DNA from 3 places in the Streptomyces sp. NPDC005551 genome. Region 2 is predicted to be linked to each of the others. Evidence: riboswitches for the same ligand, from Rfam matches in the RefSeq annotation. Region 2 holds a riboswitch; each other region holds the start of a gene.

Region 1 (5,900 bases), on a different contig from region 2:
GCCGGTGACCAGGTTGCGGTCGACGACCACGTGCGGGGCCCACGGCTCACCCTCCTGGAAGTCCGCGCCCGCCTCGACGAGCCGGTCCTGGAGCAGCCACTTCGCCTTGTCGGCGAAGCCGGCCTGGGTTTCCTCCGCGTTGGTGAACCCGGTCAGGCGGTACCCCGCGAAGGCGTTGCCGCCGTCCTCCAGCCGCGCGGCGAGCAGCGCGGCAGGGGCGTGGCAGACCACACCGAGGGGCCTGCCCGATGCCAGGGCGTCGACGAGCAGCCGGCCGGAGACGGTGTCGACGGCGAGGTCCTCCATCGGTCCGTGGCCCCCGGGGTAGTAGACGGCCGCGTAGTCGTCGAGCCGTACGTCCTCCAGCCGGATCGGCTGCCGGAACTCACTGATCGACGCCAGGACTCCGTCGACCCGGTCGGCGCCCTCCTGGCCGCCGTTCACCTCGGGCGCGAGGCTCGCCCGGTCCACGGTCGGTACGGCACCGCCGGGCGTGGCGACCACGATCTCGTGGCCCGCGGCCGTGAACGCCTCGTACGGGGCGACCGCTTCCTCGGCCCAGAAGCCGGTCGGGTGCTTGCTGCCGTCCGCGAGGGTCCAGTGGTCGGCGCCGGTCATCACAAAAAGAATCTTCGACATACGACGAACGTAGACGCGCGGGGCCATAAGTTACCAATAGGCATGCCGCTCGGAGCCATAGGAGATCCGATGCCTCGAAGGGAATACGCCACCCCGCCCGGTGGGATCCCCGGTGGGCCCGGGGCCGGACCGGGGATCAGCCGCGCACGGCACCCCGTCGTTCCAGGATGCGCAGGGACCGCTCCGCCCACGTGATGTTCTCCCGCTCGAACGCGCGCCCCCGCGTCAGCGTGAGGTACGGGCCGATCCGCTCGGCACCGGACAGGTACTCCTCCTCGGTGCGGCCGTCGAGGAGGCGGGCGCACAGCCGGTCGTAGCGGGCCAGTTTCGCGCGGGCCCACTCCAGCCGCTCGGTGATCGCCGCGCGCACGGCATCGAGGTCGCCCTCGTCGACGGCGTGGACCTTGACCAGGAGCTCGTCGCGGATGGCCGTCGGTCTCGGCGGGGTGGCCGTGAAGTCGTGCAGCGCGCGGCGGCCGGCGTCCGTGAGCGAGAACATCCGCTTGTCGGGTCTGCGCTCCTGCCGCACGAGCCGGGCCGCGATGAGCCCCTCGCCCGCCATGCGGTCGAGTTCCCGGTACAGCTGCTGGGGAGTCGCCATCCAGAAGTTGGCGATCGCCGCGTCGAACCCCTTGGCCAGGTCGTACCCCGACGCCTCGCCCTCGAGAAGCGCGGCCAGGACCGCGTTGCGCAATGCCATGCGCCCAACCTAGATGTCCACCCGAACCCATGAGTAATCTCTTCCACACCTGATCAATTAGTTGACTATGAGAGGTGGGCGCGATGCATCCGTTCCGCAAGGCGGTGGAGGCGAACGACCACGCCGCGATCGAGGCGCTCCTGGCCGACGACGTCGTGTTCACCAGCCCTGTCGTCTTCAAGCCGTACACCGGCCGGGCGATCACCGCGGCGATCGTGCGCGGTGTCTCCCGTGTCTTCACGGACTTCCACTACGTCCGGGAGATCGGCGGCGGCGACGGCGGCGACCACGCGCTGGTCTTCCGGGCGAAGGTGGGCGACAGGGAGATTGAGGGCTGCGATTTCCTGCACCTCGACGAGGACGGCAGGATCGACGACCTCATGGTGATGGTCCGCCCGCTGTCGGCGGCCCAGGCACTCCAGGAGGCGATGGCCGCGCAGTTCGAGCAGATATCGCGGGAAGCGGTCGAGCGCGCGGACGGATAGTCGGGCGCACGGACGGACGGCGGACGGACGGATGGGGAGCGGCGGGGGCGGGGCCCCCGCCACCACGGCCTACCTCGGTCGTGCGGCCCGCGGCTGCGGAGCGCCGGCACGGCTCGTCCGTCCGCGGAACGCCGGGTGCGCGGCCAGCCGTCGTACGTAGGCCCGGAGGTGTCCGTACGGGGCGAGCGCGTCCGGGTCCTCGAGGTGGACGAGGGCGACCCAGAGGTCCACGTCCGCGGCGGTCAGGTCGCGGCCCGCGGCGTAGGGCGCCGAGGCCAGTCGCCGGTTCAGCCGCCCGAGTGCGGCGGACCGCCTATGCGGCGCTGCGGCCGGTACGACGTCGGCGTCCAGGAGTTCGCCCAGGGCGTCGATGTCCGCGGCGCGGGCCGGCGGGCGGAGTGCGGGAAGCCCGGTGCCGGTGCGGACGGCCAGACCCGCGAGGTCGCGCAGGATGTCGGGGGTGTGGTTGCTGACGACGCGTCCGGTCCAGCGGTCGCAGAGGGCGGGCGCGGTGAGCGGGCCCTCGTAGTGGTGCCAGGTGGCCTCGTAGGCCCGGCGCAGGGCCGCGAACCCGTCGGACACCTGGCCGGCGTCGCCGGTGTGCGTCAGGGGGGTGGTGGCGACGAAGTCTCCGAGGCCCAGCAGGTCCAGGGTGATCGAGACGCGCAGCGAGCGGGGACAGTCGGTGCACAGGTACAGCCGGTAGCGGTGCGGTGCCGGGTAGAAGCCGCCTGCCAGGCCGACGCCGATACGGCTGTGGAGGCGGCGCGGGCCGGTCGGCGACCCCGTGCCGCGGGAACCGGGAACCGGGCCGGGGATGCCGTCGGGACGTCCGGCGTCGGACGTGGTGCAGGGTGTGCTCGTGCTGGAGGCGTGCGACATGGTCTCGGGCATGACTCTCCACGGGTGAGGAAGTCCGGCCGCCCGGTGGGCGCCGCGACGAAACGGAGTGACTGCGCTCTCGTACCGGTCCGGATCGGCGGTTAGTAGGCGCTGGAGACACGCGACAGATCGATGTGCAGGCGCCTCGTCAAACCGTTCCTCGGCATTTCCACCGGTCCACGCTCGGGGCTCGCGGGATGCGAGACCACGCTTGTCCCGCCGCACCGGCGGAACCCGGTCGTCACCCGGGGCACCCCGTCGCGGTGGAAGGGTTGCCTGCCAGCGGGCCGGGGCCGATGACCGTACGAGCAGGGAGCCTGCCCGCGGGGCGCTGACAATCGTGACCGTCCCCGTCAGTGTCGTCGCGCTCCGTGAGAGCGTCAAGAAGGCCTGCACGACGTCTCACGACGTGGTCGGGGCAGCCCGTCCGAGCGCCGGGGGACGGACGCCGCCCGGAACGTGTCCGAGCAGTTCCCGCACCAGCGCGGCCACTTGCTCCGTCTCGATGAGGAAGCCGTCGTGGCCGTACGGGGACACGACCGTACGGAGACGGTCCGCCGTGCCGATCCCGGCGGCCAACTCCGCCTGCTGGTAGAGCGGATAGAGCCGGTCGGAGTCGACCGCGGCCACCAGGGTCCGGGCCGTGACGCGGCTCAGTGCCGCCCGGACGCCCCCGCGGCCCCGCCCGACGTCGTGGCTGTTCATGGCCTCCGCCAGTGCGACATAGCTGCCCGCGTCGAAGCGGCGCACCAGCTTGGCGGCATGGTGGTCCAGGTACGACTCGACCTGGTACCGGCCGCCGTTCCACGGCTCCTCCGTGCCCTGGTACCCGCGGCCGAAGCGGGTCCTCAGCTCCGGCTCGCTGCGATAGGTGACATGGGCGAGGCGCCGGGCCAGGCCGAGTCCCGTGTGCGGTCCGCGGCCGGGCCCGGCGTCGTGGTAGTCGCCGCCGCGCCAGTGGGGGTCGGCGCGGATCGCGTGGACCTGCGCCGAGGCCCAGGCGATCTGCTCGGCGCTCGCCGCGGCGGTCGTCGCCAGCAGCAGCAGCGAGTCCGTGCGCTCCGGGTACGACACGGCCCACTCCAGGGCACGCATCCCGCCCATCGACCCGCCCAGCACCAGCGCCCACCGGCCGATGCCGAGCGCGTCGGCCAAGCCGGCCTCGGCCGCCACCTGGTCACGCTGTGTCAGAAACGGGAAGCCGGCGCCCCAGCACCGTCCGCCGGGACGCCGCGAGGACGGTCCCGTGCTGCCCTGGCAGCCGCCCAGCACGTTGGGGGCGACGACGAACCAGCGGTCCGTGTCGAGTGCCCGGCCCGGTCCCACCAACCCGTCCCACCAACCCGGAGTGGGATGCCCCGGTCCGGCGGGTCCGGCGACGTGACTGTCCCCGGTGAGCGCGTGCAGCACCAGCACGGCGTTGGACCCGTCCGGCGCGGGCCGCCCCCAGGTCTCGAACGCCAGCCGCACGCCCGGCAGTTCACCGCCCGCCTCCAGGGGCAGCGGCGTCCCGCGGACGTGCCACTGGCGCCGTCCGGCCGGGTCTCCCTCCCGCCACGCCCCGGAGGCCGGCGGGAGGGGGACCGGGGAGGTCGCCGGCCCGGCGTTCAGGACGCGCCCTTCGCGGCGCGGAAGCCGGCCTCCAAGTCCGCTTTGAGATCCGCGAGGTTCTCGATGCCGACCGACAGGCGCACCAGGCCCGGCGAGGTCCCGGTCGCCGCCAGGCCGTCCTCGTCGAGCTGGCTGTGTGTCGTGGACGCCGGGTGGATGATCAGGCTGCGTACGTCACCGATGTTGGCGAGATGGCTGAACAGCTCGACCGCGTCCACGAACCGCTTCCCGGCCTCGACACCGTCCCGCAGCTCGAACGCCAGCACCGCGCCCGCGCCGCGGGGAAGGTAGCGCTGCCCGGCCTCGTACCACCGGTTGGACTCCAGTCCCGGATAGTGGACGGCGGCGACCTCGTCGCGCTGCTCCAGCCATTCGGCCAGGGCCTGGGCGTTGGCGGAGTGCCGCTCGATGCGCAGGCTGAGCGTCTCCACCCCCTGGAGCAGCAGGAAGGCGGAGTGCGGCGACAGCGCGGGCCCGAGGTCGCGCAACAGCTGCACCCGCAGTTTGATCGCGAAGGCGCCCGGACCGAGCGCGGGCCAGTACCGCAGCCCGTGGTAGCTGGGGTCCGGCTCGGTGAAGTCGGGGAAGCGCTCGGCGTGCGCACCGAAGTCGAAGGTGCCGCCGTCCACGACGACACCGGCGATCGTGGTGCCGTGCCCGCCGAGGAACTTGGTGGCCGAGTGCACCACGATGTCGGCACCGTGCTCGATCGGCCGCAGCAGGTACGGGGTGGGCACCGTGTTGTCCACGATCAGCGGGACACCGGCCTCGTGGGCGACGTCCGCGACCGCCCGGACGTCCAGGACGTTGCCGCGCGGATTGCCGAGCGTCTCGGCGAACAGCGCCTTGGTGGTCGGCCGGATCGCCGCCCGCCAGGCCTCGGCGTCGTCCGGGTCGTCGACGAAGGACACCTCGACGCCGAACTTCGGCAGGGTGTGGCGGAACAGGTTGTAGGTGCCGCCGTAGAGGGACGTACTGGAGACGATGTGGTCACCGGCGCCCGCCAGCGTCAGGATGGCCAGGGTTTCGGCGGCCTGCCCGGAGGCGAGGGCCACGGCGGCGACCCCGCCCTCGAGCGCGGCGACGCGCTGCTCGAAGACGTCCTGCGTGGGGTTGTGGATGCGCGTGTAGATGTTGCCGGGCTCGGCGAGCGAGAACAGGTCGGCGGCGTGCCGGGTGTCGCGGAAGACGAACGAACTGGTCTGGTAGATCGGCACCGCCCGCGCCCCGGTGGTCGGGTCGGGCACGGCACCGGCGTGGACCTGCTTCGTCTCGAACGACCAGGCCGAGGTGTCGGGTCCCGCCGGTTTCTCCTCGGGGGTGTGACCTGCGGTGACGGAGTCGATCGGCTGGCTCATGGTTCTCCCTTGTGCGGCGTGCGGAGGCACGCGTGGTGTACGAGTGCAAGCGTGCGTGGAGGCACCGCGGGGCCGTGTGCCGTGCCCTCGGCCGGGCGGCGGGCAGCACGGATTGCGGCGGTGGAGGGGGATGGTCAGGCGGCGGAGGCACCCGGGGCGAGACAGGCCGTGGTGGTGACACGCATGTGGTCGACGTGGCGCCGGCTCACGAGCACGGTCGCGGGT
Region 2 (5,900 bases):
TGGCGGATCAGTTCGTCGGCGGTGACACCGGCCTTGGAGAACAGCACCCGCACCCCGCGGGGCGGCGCGAGCAGCACGGGCGCGGCCAGCTCGGCGCCGTCGAAGACACAGGTCACCTCGGCGCCGGTCTGCGCGGCGAGCTGCGAGAGCTGCCCGAGCAGCCGCAGCCGCTGCTTCTCCAGCGGCATCTGCGGATAGCCGGTCTTGGTGACGTTGTAGCCGTCGACGACCAGATGCGCCTGCGGCAGCGCGAGCAACTGGTCGAGGATCGCCGGGTCGTTCTCGGACAGCGCGCGGGCGGCGATGTCCTTCGGCGTCATCCGCCCCGGCTCGACGGCGTCGACGGTCTCGGCGGGCCGCTGGGACACCGGCGGCAGGGCGAGCTCGCGCCGCAGCCCCTGAGCGGCGTCCAGCACCGTGTCGAGCAGCAGCCGCACCCGCATGTCCTCCACGCTGCGGCCCTCGCGCGCCGCCCTGCGGGTGGCCTCCAGGGCCGCCTCGGCCTCCCCGAGCCGCGCCTTGAGCCGCCGGTTCTCGCTCTCAGCGGCCGACACCTGAGCCTGCGCCTCGGCGCGCGCGGTCTCCGTCTCGCTCTGGACCTTGCGCAGGGCCGCCTCACCGCGCTTGATGTCACTGAGGGCGCTGCGCAGCTTGCGGTGCAGCGATTCGGCTTCCTTCCTCGCCGCCTCCAGCTCCGTACGCAGCCGCTCGGTCTCGGCCCTGGTCTGGCCGCGGGCCGCCGCCAGCTCCCCGCGCAGCCGCTCCAGCTCGGCCCGGTTCTCCTCGTCGGCGCGCTCGGCGTCCGCCCGCTGGGCCTCCTCGCCCGCGGCGGTCACCAGCTTCACCCAGCCCGTGGGGCGCAACACGTAGGCCGCGGCCCCCACGTCCAGCGGGTCCGCGGCCGGGGGCGGTGAGCCCGCGTCGAGGGCGCCGGTCAGTTCCGGCTGGGCCTCTCTCAGCTTCTCGGCGATGCGCTGTCTGAACAGCGGGTCCGTCTCCAGCGCCGCGGCCATGGCGTTGCCCGCGAACTTGGCCCGCCGGTTCGGGGCGAACCGCGCATACTGCCGCAGCTGCGCGGGCAGTTCGGTCATGGTCAGCCCGCCGAAGCCGTCGGACACGATCTGCACGACCCGGCGGCGCACGCCGTCGGGCAGCGGACGGTCGAGCACCTCGGCGGTGCCGTCGTCCGGCTCCCCGCCCGTGGTCTCCACCATCCGTCACACCCCAATTTCTCGCGGGGCCCTCCCCCGCTCTCGGCTTCGCTCGAGCGGGGGGACCCCCATCGTCAGGAGCCGGCGCCCGGCCTGTCCACGAGTTCCACCTGGTCCACCGCGTTGCACCAGCGGCACCGCACCGAGTCGATGGTCTCATTGACCACCTCCCGCTCCTCGACCTTCGGCTCACCGGCCAGGTCGAGGTGCACATACTCGACGACCTTCGAGGAGCGGGTCACGTCGAAACGCGTGAGGTTGCCGCAGAGCATGCAGCGCCATCGGGTCTCGGCGGTCGGCAGGGGAACCGTCATCGTGGCTGTTTCGCCTTCCCTCTAGTGTCCGTGATGCGCCAGCTTTCCTGGTGCGTGTGGCTCGTACCCTACGGCCTGGCGGGACTCCGACGCTCGGGCGTCCACGCGGCGAGGCGGTCCGGGCGGTCCGGTCCTGTTACGTCATGCTTTGCCGCATGACCGGAAAGTGGAGTGCGGCGGTCGGCCGGACGAGCCGGGGGCGGTCGGCGCCGGTGACGTACGGACTGATCGGCCTCTGCTGCCTGATCTTCGTCATCGGCCCCGCGGCGGGACTCAACCCCGCCTACGGCACCGGGGACGAGCTGCTCGCCGCCCAGCAGGCCTACTTCCACCGCTGGGGCGTGGTGCCGGCCGAGCTTCTCGACGGAGTACCACGGGCCTGGCTCACCCCCGCGACGGCCCTGTTCATCCACGGCAGCTGGCTCCATCTGCTGGGGAACATGCTCTTCTTCTGCGTCTTCGGGGTGATGGCGGAGGAGCGCATGGGCCATGTCGAGTTCGCCCTCTTCTATCTGGGCTGCGGATATCTGGCCCTGCTCGGGTACGCGATCGCCAACGCCGAGTCCACGCAGTCCCTCGTCGGCGCCTCGGGGGCGGTCTCCGCGGTCCTCGGCGCGTTCCTGTACCTGTTCCCCGGCGCCCGGGTGACCAGTCTCCTCCCTTTCCTGTTCTTCCTCCCGCTGCGCTTCCCGGCCTGGGTGGTGCTGCCCTTCTGGGCGGTCCTGCAGTGGCTGGCGGCGGGTCGCGACGACCAGGGGCCCGGAGTCGCCTACCTGGCCCACCTGCTGGGCTTCTTCGCCGGGTTCCTCCACGCCTGGGTGCGCTTCGGCCGTGGGACTAGAGTGAAAACCCCAGTGACGGCCCCCGAGGGAGAGAACCAGCCGTGATCACCGCGATCGTGCTCATCAAGACCAGCGTGGACCGGATCCCCGAGATCGCGGAGTCGATCGCGGCCCTCGACAGCGTCAGCGAGGTCTTCTCCGTCACCGGCACGTACGACCTGATCGCCATGGTCCGCGTCCAGGCGCACGACGACCTGGCCGACGTCATCCCCGGCCGGATCAGCAAGATCCCGGGCGTCGAGGGCACCGACACCCACGTCGCGTTCCGCACGTACTCCCAGCACGACCTGGAGGCGGCGTTCGCGATCGGCCTCGACTCCTGATCCGCCGGCACCGCACCGCTCCCACCGCCTCCGGGCGCCGAGCCTTTCCTACGGCCTCAGACCGCCGGGACGCAACGCCCGTCCTCGGTCCGGTACTGCCACCGGGCGCCGTCCCGCACGAGTTCCCGCACGGCGCGGACGAAGCGCTCGACGTGCTCGTCCGGGGTGCCCGCGCCGAAGCTGACGCGGATGGCGTTCAGCGACTTCTCGCCGGGCGCGGCCTCCGGGGCCCCGCACTCCCCCTGGCTCTGCGGGTCGGTGCCCAGCAGGGTGCGCACCAGGGGGTGGGCGCAGAAGAGTCCGTCGCGCACCCCGATGCCGTACTCGGCGGACAGCGCGGCCGCGAAGTGCGAACTGTTCCAGCCGTCGACGACGAACGAGATGACGCCGACACGCGGGGCGTCGTCGCCGAAGAGCGACAGCACCCGCACCTCGGACACCTCGGCGAGGCCCGCGCGGACCGTGTCGATGAGGTGCTGCTCGCGGGCCACCAGGGTGTCGAACCCGGCCTCGGTCAGCGCCTTGCAGGCCGACGCGATGGAGTGGACACCGATCACGTTCGGCGAGCCGGCCTCGTGCCGGGCCGCGCTCTCGTGCCACTCCACGTCGACCCCGCCGTCCGTGCGGCGTGACACCTTGCGGCTGGCGCCGCCGCCCGCGAGGTACGGCTCGGCCTCGGTCAGCCAGTCGGCACGGCCGGCGAGGACGCCGGAGCCGAAGGGCGCGTAGAGCTTGTGCCCCGAGAAGGCGACCCAGTCGACGTCCAGGTCCTGCACGGACACCGGGTGGTGCGGGGCGAGCTGGGCCGCGTCGAGGACGATGCGTGCGCCGTGCGCGTGGGCGGCTGCGGCGAGCTCACGCACCGGCCACAGCTCGCCGGTGACGTTCGAGGCACCGGTGACGCACACCAGGGCCGGCCCGTACGGGTCGCGGCCGGCCAGCGCCCGCTCCAGCGTGGCGACGGCCTCGCCCGGGGTGCGCGGGGCGTTCAGGTACGTCACGCGGGCGTCCCGCCAGGGCAGCAGCGAGGCGTGGTGCTCGGTCTCGAAGACGAAGACCTGGCAGTCGGAGGGCAGGGCGGAGGCGAGCAGGTTGAGCGAGTCGGTGGTGGAGCGGGTGAAGACGACCTGGTCGCCGGTGCGGCAGTCGAGGAACTCGGCGACGGTCCTGCGGGCGTTCTCGAAGAGGTCGGTGGACAGCTGCGACAGGTATCCGGCGCCCCGGTGCACGCTGCCGTAGTACGGGGCGTACGCGGCGACGTCGTCCCACACCCGCTGCAGGGCAGGAGCGCTGGCCGCGTAGTCCAGCGCGGCGTACGTGACCTCGCCGCCGGTGACCAGCGGGACGGTGACATCCCGGCCCAGAACGGGCAGCGGGGCACAAACGGACCGGTCGGCGGCCGTGGTGGGGACAGACATGGCGAACTCCTGTGAGAAGCAGGCGGATTCGCTGTGCGGACGGCCCGCGAAGGGGGCGGCTCCGGCACAGGGAAAAGTGAAAAGGGTGTGCGGAGGCGGGGCGCTGCGCCCTATCGCATTCGCTTGCTCACAGAAGGCTCCCTCGACGACCAGGACCCCTGGTGAGGCGAGGGGTCCGCGCTTGCCGCAGACCTCGCTGCCTACGGCCTGGTCTTCACCCGGGGCACCCCGCCACGGACGGAGGGTTGCCGGACAGCCGGCCGGGGCCTGATGGCTGTCGCTCATGACCTGGTACAGCATCTTGCCAGAAGATCGTCGACGCGCAAGGCGCGGTCCAGAATCCGGACCGCGCCCGCGCGTCTCGCGTCCGGTTCAGGCGTGGCTGGCCGCGACCCACCGGCCGAGGGTCCGCCTGGCGGCTCCGGAGTCGATGGCCTCGGCCGCCTTCGCCATCCCCGCGCGGATCCGCTCCGCGAGCGGTCCGTCTTCCGGCTCCAGGGCGACCAGGGCCGCCGCCGAGTTCAGCAGCACCGCGTCCCGTACGGGCCCGGTCTCGCCGTTCAGCAGCCGCCGGGCGACGTCCGCGTTGTACGACGCGTCGGCGCCCCGCAGAGCCTCCACGGGGACGAGTTCGAGGCCGACGTCACGCGGGTCGAAGCTCTCCTCGTGGACCTTTCCCTCGCGGACGATCCACACCCTCGACGTGGCCGTGGTGGTCAGCTCGTCGAGACCGTCGTCGCCGCGGAAGACCAGCGAGGAGTGACCGCGCTCCGCGAAGACACCGGCGACGATGGGCGCCATCCTGAGGTCGGCCACACCGACCGCCTGGGCCTTCACCCGGGCCGGGTTGGTCAGCGGGCCCAGGAAGTTGAAGGTGGTCCGGATCCCCAACTGCCCGCGCGCGGCGGCCACATGACGCAGCGCCGGATGGAACTTCACCGCGAAGCAGAAGGTGATCCCGGCCTCCTCGGCCACCTCGGCGACCCGCTTCGGCGTCAGCTCCAGATTGACGCCGAGCTTCTCCAGGACGTCCGAGGCGCCGGACGCGCTCGACGCCGCCCGGTTGCCGTGCTTGACCACCTTGGCGCCCGTGCCTGCCACGACGATCGCGGACATCGTGGAGATGTTCACCGTCTTGGCGCCGTCACCGCCCGTACCGACGATGTCGACGGTCTCGCCGGGCACCTCGATCACGTTGGCGTGCTCGTACATCGTGCGGACGAGACCGGAGATCTCCTGGACCGTCTCGCCCTTCGCGCGCAGCGCGACCGCGAACCCGGCGATCTGCGCGTCCGTCGCCTCGCCGCGCATGATGCGGTCCATCGCCCAGGCCGTCTCGTCCGCGCTCTGGTCACGGCCGTCGAGCAGGCCGTTCAGCACCTGGGGCCAGGAACGGCCCGCCGCGATGTCGCCTCCAGCGGGGGTCACAGCACTCATATGCCGCTCCTGGGTTCGTGGAAAGGGACGAGAAGACACGTACACGACGTGTGACGGACAGGGTCCACCCTATCCAGGCCCGGGGACGGCAAAGAGCCCCGTCCATGCAATGGACGGGGCTCCAGCCGTGGCGATCAGGGTGTGACCGGGGTGCGGATCAGTGGTGGCCGTGGCCGCTCGTGATCTCCTTGTACTCCTCGACCGTGGGCTTGGGGATCTGGTTCTCTTCCCCGTAGTACGCGTTGCTGAGCTTCGCGCGCAGCTTCTGCGTGCCCGAGACCTTGCGCTCGACACCGTTCTCGTCGACCGCGGGGCCGATCTCGGCCGGCTCGTACTGCTCGTGCGCGGTGAGCGT
Region 3 (5,900 bases), on a different contig from region 2:
GCGCGAGTTGATCGTGTCGGCGACGCGCTGCACCTCGGCCGTGTAGTCCCGGTAGACGGCCAGGTCCTGGCGGGACGGGTAGGCGAAGGCGACGTGCACCACCCGCTCGCGCCACTCGGGGCGCTCCTCCAGCAGCTGCTCGTACGCCCGCAGGCCCCGCACGATGTTCTTCGACAGCTCGGTGCGGTCGACCCGTACGACCGTCCGGCGCGGGCCGCCCTCGGGGGACGTGCCGATCTGCTCCCGCAGCGCCGCCATCCGGTCGTCGACATCCGCCTCGTGCGAGCGCGCGCGCAGGAAGTCCGCGTCCGCGCCCAGACCGTGCACCCCGACCCGGGTGCCGCCGAGACCGCCGGCCAGGTCCTCGCAGCACGCGGTGAACGCGTCCGCCCAGCGACGGGTGAGGAAGCCCAGGCGGTCCGCGCCGAGCATCCCGCGCAGCACCTGCTGCGCGATGTCGTCGGGCAGCATCCGGAAGTAGTCGACCGGCGCCCACGGCGTGTGCGAGAAGTGCCCGATGCGCAGGTCGGGCCGCAGCTCACGGAGCATCCCGGGCACCAGCGTCAGGTGGTAGTCCTGCACGAGGACCGAGGCCCCCGTCGCCGCCGCCGAGGCCAGCGCGTCGGCGAAGGCCCGGTTGTACGTCTCGTACGACGCCCACCGGCGCCGGAACTCCGCGTCGAAGGCGGGCTCGAGCGGGGTCTGGTACAGCATGTGGTGGACGAACCACAGCACCGAGTTCGCGATGCCGTTGTACGCGTCCGTGTGCACCTCGGCGTCGATGTCGAGCATCCGCACGCCGTCCTCGCCGACGCCCCGCCGCACCGCCTCGCGGTCCCCGTCGCCGAGGGCCGCGCACACCCACAGGGCGCCCGCGTCCGGCCCGATCGCCGACAGTCCCGAGACCAGCCCGCCCCCGCCGCGCCGGGCGCGGAGCGAGCCGTCCTCGCGCAGCTCGTAGGAGACCGGGCCGCGGTTGGACGCGACAAGGATCTGGTGGTCACCGTGCGTGGAAGCCATAGACCTCAACCTAGCCCGGCTCGGAAACGCTCAAACGTACGGGCGGGGTACCGCCTCGCCCGTCGGCCGCCGGAGCACGTCGTCCGGCGGCAGCCGGCCCCGCCCGGCATCACCCGGTGTCCGGGCTCAGGCCACTCTGCGTGAGCGGTACTCGGCCAGCTCCACCATCGGGGGCCGCTCCTGCGTGTCCACGGAGTGGGTGCGCGGCACGAAGCCGTCCTCACCCCGCTCGAACTGGGTGAGGGCCGGGCGGACGAGGTGCCCGCGGGCGAGCCGGAGCTGCGCGGTGCGGTAGATCGCCGCCGACATCCGGCCGAGCGCCTGCCCGTCCTGGTGGCGGTGCCTGCGCACTCCCACGTCGACCTGGGCGAGCGCGTCGAGACCCACCAGGTGCAGCGCGTCCACCAGCATGCCCAGCTCCACCCCGTACCCGACGGGGAACGGCAGCCGCTCCAGCAGCGACCGGCGCGCCGCGTACTCGCCGCCCAGCGGCTGGACGAAGCCCGCGAGCTGCGGCCAGTGCATGTTCAGGAGCGGACGCGCCATGAGCTCGGTCACCCGGCCGCCCTGGCCCGCGGCGGTTCTGCCGGAGGCGGACCCGTCGGACACGGTCAGCGGCCGGTCGTACATGGCCTTGACCAGGGCCACGCCCGGGTCGGTGAGCAGCGGGCCCACGATCCCCGTGACGAAGTCGGAGGAGAACTCGCGCAGGTCCGCGTCGACGAAGCAGACGATGTCCCCGCTCGTCACCAGCAGGGACCGCCACAGGACCTCGCCCTTGCCGGGGACGGGCGGGAGCCGCGGCAGGATGTCGTCCCGGTGCACCACGCGGGCGCCCGCCGCGGCGGCCACCTCGGAGGTGCGGTCGGACGAGCCCGAGTCGACGACGACGATCTCGTCGACGAGCGGGACCCGCAGCATCAGGTCGTGGCGGACGGCCGCGACTATCGCGCCGACGGTCTCCTCCTCGTTCAGGGCGGGCAGCACGACGCTGACCGTCGACCCCGTGGTGCGTTTGGCGGCCGTCAGCTGGTGGAGCGGACGGTCGGTCACGGACCAGGAGCGGGTGCTCAGCCAGCGCTCGACTTCTTCCAGCACGGTCCGGGCTCCTCTCTGTCCGACCACACGCCACGCCGGGGTGTGATCCATCTCGCGGTTCGGACGACTATCTCAACTGTCCTGGCCTTCGGTTACAGTCTTGAACAACGCGGATGACCATCGCATGTCCTGGCTCGGTCCCCGCGTCGCGACCAACAACTGAACACCGCTCATCCAGAGGGGCAGAGGGATACGGCCCGTTGAAGCCCCGGCAACCCTCCAGCCGGTCTCGTCCTGATCATCGCCGATCAGCGTCGCGAGGCTCCCGGCTAGGGAAGGTGCCAAATCCGTCTCACGGCGAAGTGCGCCGTGAGGAAGATGAGGAGAAAGGGCCTCGCCTCCATGGCTGCGCAGACAGTTGCAAGCACCACCGATTCTTCCACCGCCGCGGACTCCGTCGATCTCGGCCCCGCCGCGGCCCTCTCCTGCCGCGAATGCGGACACCGCGTGCCGCTCGGCCCGGTCTTCGCCTGCGAGGAGTGTTTCGGCCCGCTGGAGATCGCCTACGACTTCTCGGCGTACGACACCGAGGAACTCCGCAAGCGCATCGAAGCGGGCCCCGCGAACATCTGGCGCTACGCGCCGCTGCTGCCCGTCCCCGAGGACGTCGCCGACAAGCCGAACATCAACCCGGGCTGGACCAAGCTCGTGCAGGCCGACAACCTCGCGCGCGAACTGGGCGTCGACCCCGGCAAGCTCTTCGTCAAGGACGACTCGGGCAACCCGACGCACTCCTTCAAGGACCGCGTCGTCGCGCAGGCCCTGGAGGCCGCCCGCGCCTTCGGCTTCACCACGCTCTCCTGCTCCTCCACCGGCAACCTGGCGGGTGCCGTCGGTGCCGCCGCCGCCCGGGCCGGCTTCCGCTCCTGCGTGTTCATCCCGCACGACCTGGAGCAGGGCAAGATCGTCATGGCCGCGGTCTACGGCGGCGAGCTCGTCGGCATCGAGGGCAACTACGACGACGTCAACCGCTTCTGCTCCGAGCTCATCGGCGACCCGGCCGGCGAGGGCTGGGGCTTCGTCAACGTCAACCTGCGGCCGTACTACGCGGAGGGCTCGAAGACCCTCGCGTACGAGATCTGCGAGCAGCTCGGCTGGCGGCTGCCGGACCAGCTGGTCGTGCCGATCGCCTCGGGCTCCCAGCTCACGAAGATCGACAAGGGGCTGCGGGAGCTGATCGGGCTCGGCCTCGTCGAGGACCGGCCGTACAAGATCTTCGGCGCCCAGGCCGAGGGCTGCTCGCCGGTGTCCGTGGCCTACAAGGCGGGACACGACGTCGTACGGCCGCAGAAGCCGGACACGATCGCCAAGTCGCTCGCCATCGGCAACCCGGCCGACGGGCCGTACGTCCTCGACATCGCGCGCCGGACCGGTGGCGCGGTGGAGGATGTCGACGACGGGCAGATCGTCGACGCGATCAAGCTGCTGGCGCGGACGGAGGGCATCTTCGCCGAGACGGCGGGCGGCGTGACCGTGGGTGTCACGAAGAAGCTGATCGAGAGCGGCGTCCTGGACCCGACCCTGACGACGGTCGTCCTCAACACCGGTGACGGCCTCAAGACCCTCGACGCGGTGGCCGGCACCGGTCTGACCGCGACCATCCGCCCGAACCTGGACTCCTTCCGAGAGGCTGGCCTCGCATCATGAGCGTCAACGTTCGCATCCCCACCATCCTGCGCACCTACACGGGTGGCAGGGCCGAGGTCCCGGCGGAGGGCGCGACCCTCGCCGAGGTCATCTCGGACCTGGAGAAGAACCACACGGGCATCGCCGCGCGCGTCCTGGACGACCAGGGCAAGCTGCGCCGCTTCGTCAACGTGTACGTGAACGACGACGACGTGCGTTTCGAGCAGGGCCTCCAGACGGCGACGCCGGACGGCGCGGGCGTCTCGATCATCCCGGCCGTGGCCGGCGGCTGCTGACAACCGGGCTCCGAAAACCGGCTGTTCCCCCGGATTGCCCTCTCCGCAAGAAACGGAGGGGGCAATTCTGCATGGTTGAGCACGGTACAGTTGGGGAAGCTGCCGTTCTTTCCATGCCGGGCGCATATGAACGCCGATCCGGTGTCCGACAAGAAGCAGCCAATGTGCCCGGCCTTTTCAAGCCTTTCATGGCACCTACGGGGCCCGACTTGCCCTGAACATGTGCGAGTCCTCCACATATTGCCGATCATGCGTGCCCGGATTTCTCGTCCGACTGACCTGTTGCAGACGGCAGTTGGACAGATACATTCAGCCGCGGTCGACGCGTTCCGGCGCACACCCCCAACCGTTGGGGGGTGAGGTCTGACCCGGATCCGCGAAGTGCGGATCTGTGCAAGGGCCAGTAATAGGGGAGTTGGGCATGGCTCAGGGCACCGTCAAGTGGTTCAACGCGGAGAAGGGGTACGGCTTCATCGCGGTCGACGGTGGTGCGGACGTCTTCGTGCACTACAGCGCGATTCAGATGGACGGCTACCGCACCCTTGAAGAGGGTCAGCGAGTGGAGTTCGAGATCTCGCAGGGCCAGAAGGGTCCGCAGGCGGACATGGTCAAACTCGCCGTCTGATCTCGGCGCGATCGGCCACCGACGCACGTATTCACTCACGTCGAGGGGTCCGTATCCCATCAGGGGTACGGGCCCCTCGGGCGTTCCCCGACCCGGCCGCGACGAGGCCCGCGGCGGGGCGACCGGGAGGCCGGGACGGTGTTGTGGCAGCGCGTGCGGGAGGTTGGGACGGGTGCCGTCCCGGGGCGTGCGGGCGCGTGGGAGTGCTCCCGGCGGGGTCCGCGCGCCCCCTGGAAGGGGCTCACTGCGGGGGAGCGTCTTGCACTCTCGGGGGTCGAGTGCTAATCATTGGCGTTAGCACTCTGAAGGTGAGAGTGACAACGAAGGACCGGGTCGGCGAGGCCCGCAGGCCATGTGGGGCAAGGAACCACGAGGCAGGCAGGCCGTCCGTCGCGGGCGCCAGCGCGGTCCGGAGCAATCCACCCCAGTCCGGGAGGACCACTTCACATGGCCAAGATCATCGCGTTCGACGAGGAGGCACGGCGCGGTCTCGAGCGCGGGATGAACCAGCTCGCCGACGCCGTCAAGGTCACCCTTGGTCCCAAGGGTCGCAACGTCGTCCTCGAGAAGAAGTGGGGCGCCCCCACGATCACCAACGATGGTGTTTCCATCGCCAAGGAGATCGAGCTCGAGGATCCGTACGAAAAGATCGGCGCCGAGCTGGTCAAGGAAGTCGCGAAGAAGACCGACGACGTGGCCGGTGACGGCACGACGACCGCGACCGTCCTGGCCCAGGCGCTGGTCCGCGAGGGCCTGCGCAACGTCGCCGCCGGCGCCAACCCGATGGCTCTGAAGCGCGGTATCGAGAAGGCCGTCGAGGCCGTCTCCGGTGCCCTGCTGGAGCAGGCGAAGGATGTCGAGACCAAGGAGCAGATCGCTTCGACGGCCTCCATCTCCGCCGCCGACACCCAGATCGGCGAGCTCATCGCCGAGGCGATGGACAAGGTCGGCAAGGAAGGCGTCATCACGGTCGAGGAGTCCCAGACCTTCGGTCTGGAGCTCGAGCTCACCGAGGGCATGCGCTTCGACAAGGGCTACATCTCGGCGTACTTCGCCACCGACATGGAGCGTATGGAGGCCGTCCTCGACGACCCGTACATCCTGATCGCCAACTCGAAGATCAGCAACGTCAAGGACCTGCTGCCGCTCCTCGAGAAGGTCATGCAGTCGGGCAAGCCGCTGCTGATCATCGCCGAGGACGTCGAGGGCGAGGCCCTGTCGACCCTGGTCGTCAA

What was found. A riboswitch is a leader RNA that binds a small molecule or an ion and turns the genes downstream of it on or off. The one in region 2 is predicted to bind S-adenosylmethionine.
Region 1: it holds a riboswitch for S-adenosylmethionine, as region 2 does, so the genes downstream of both, ACFYP4_RS15965 (glutathione S-transferase family protein) here and ACFYP4_RS33295 (aminotransferase class V-fold PLP-dependent enzyme) in region 2, are expected to answer to the same signal.
Region 3: it holds a riboswitch for S-adenosylmethionine, as region 2 does, so the genes downstream of both, thrC (threonine synthase) here and ACFYP4_RS33295 (aminotransferase class V-fold PLP-dependent enzyme) in region 2, are expected to answer to the same signal.

What each region holds. Positions count from the first base shown of each region.
Region 1 is NZ_JBIAJE010000005.1:125,182-131,081, reverse strand. Features, by position in the region: gene ACFYP4_RS15980 (type 1 glutamine amidotransferase domain-containing protein) at 1-639, opposite strand, end outside; gene ACFYP4_RS15975 (PadR family transcriptional regulator) at 776-1,339, opposite strand; gene ACFYP4_RS15970 (nuclear transport factor 2 family protein) at 1,423-1,824, shown strand; gene ACFYP4_RS15965 (glutathione S-transferase family protein) at 1,894-2,718, opposite strand; SAM riboswitch class IV at 2,909-3,052, opposite strand; gene ACFYP4_RS15960 (homoserine O-acetyltransferase) at 3,109-4,317, opposite strand; gene ACFYP4_RS15955 (bifunctional o-acetylhomoserine/o-acetylserine sulfhydrylase) at 4,314-5,675, opposite strand.
Region 2 is NZ_JBIAJE010000017.1:6,745-12,644, reverse strand. Features, by position in the region: gene ACFYP4_RS33315 (NYN domain-containing protein) at 1-1,214, opposite strand, end outside; gene ACFYP4_RS33310 (hypothetical protein) at 1,286-1,525, opposite strand; gene ACFYP4_RS33305 (rhomboid family intramembrane serine protease) at 1,681-2,412, shown strand; gene ACFYP4_RS33300 (Lrp/AsnC ligand binding domain-containing protein) at 2,409-2,690, shown strand; gene ACFYP4_RS33295 (aminotransferase class V-fold PLP-dependent enzyme) at 2,747-4,108, opposite strand; SAM riboswitch class IV at 4,281-4,397, opposite strand; gene trpD (anthranilate phosphoribosyltransferase) at 4,481-5,545, opposite strand; gene ACFYP4_RS33285 (cytochrome bc complex cytochrome b subunit) at 5,703-5,900, opposite strand, start outside.
Region 3 is NZ_JBIAJE010000009.1:406,040-411,939, reverse strand. Features, by position in the region: gene ACFYP4_RS26995 (trehalose-6-phosphate synthase) at 1-1,020, opposite strand, end outside; gene ACFYP4_RS26990 (glucosyl-3-phosphoglycerate synthase) at 1,147-2,118, opposite strand; SAM riboswitch class I at 2,286-2,443, shown strand; gene thrC (threonine synthase) at 2,461-3,765, shown strand; gene ACFYP4_RS26980 (MoaD/ThiS family protein) at 3,762-4,040, shown strand; gene ACFYP4_RS26975 (cold-shock protein) at 4,462-4,665, shown strand; gene groL (chaperonin GroEL) at 5,113-5,900, shown strand, end outside.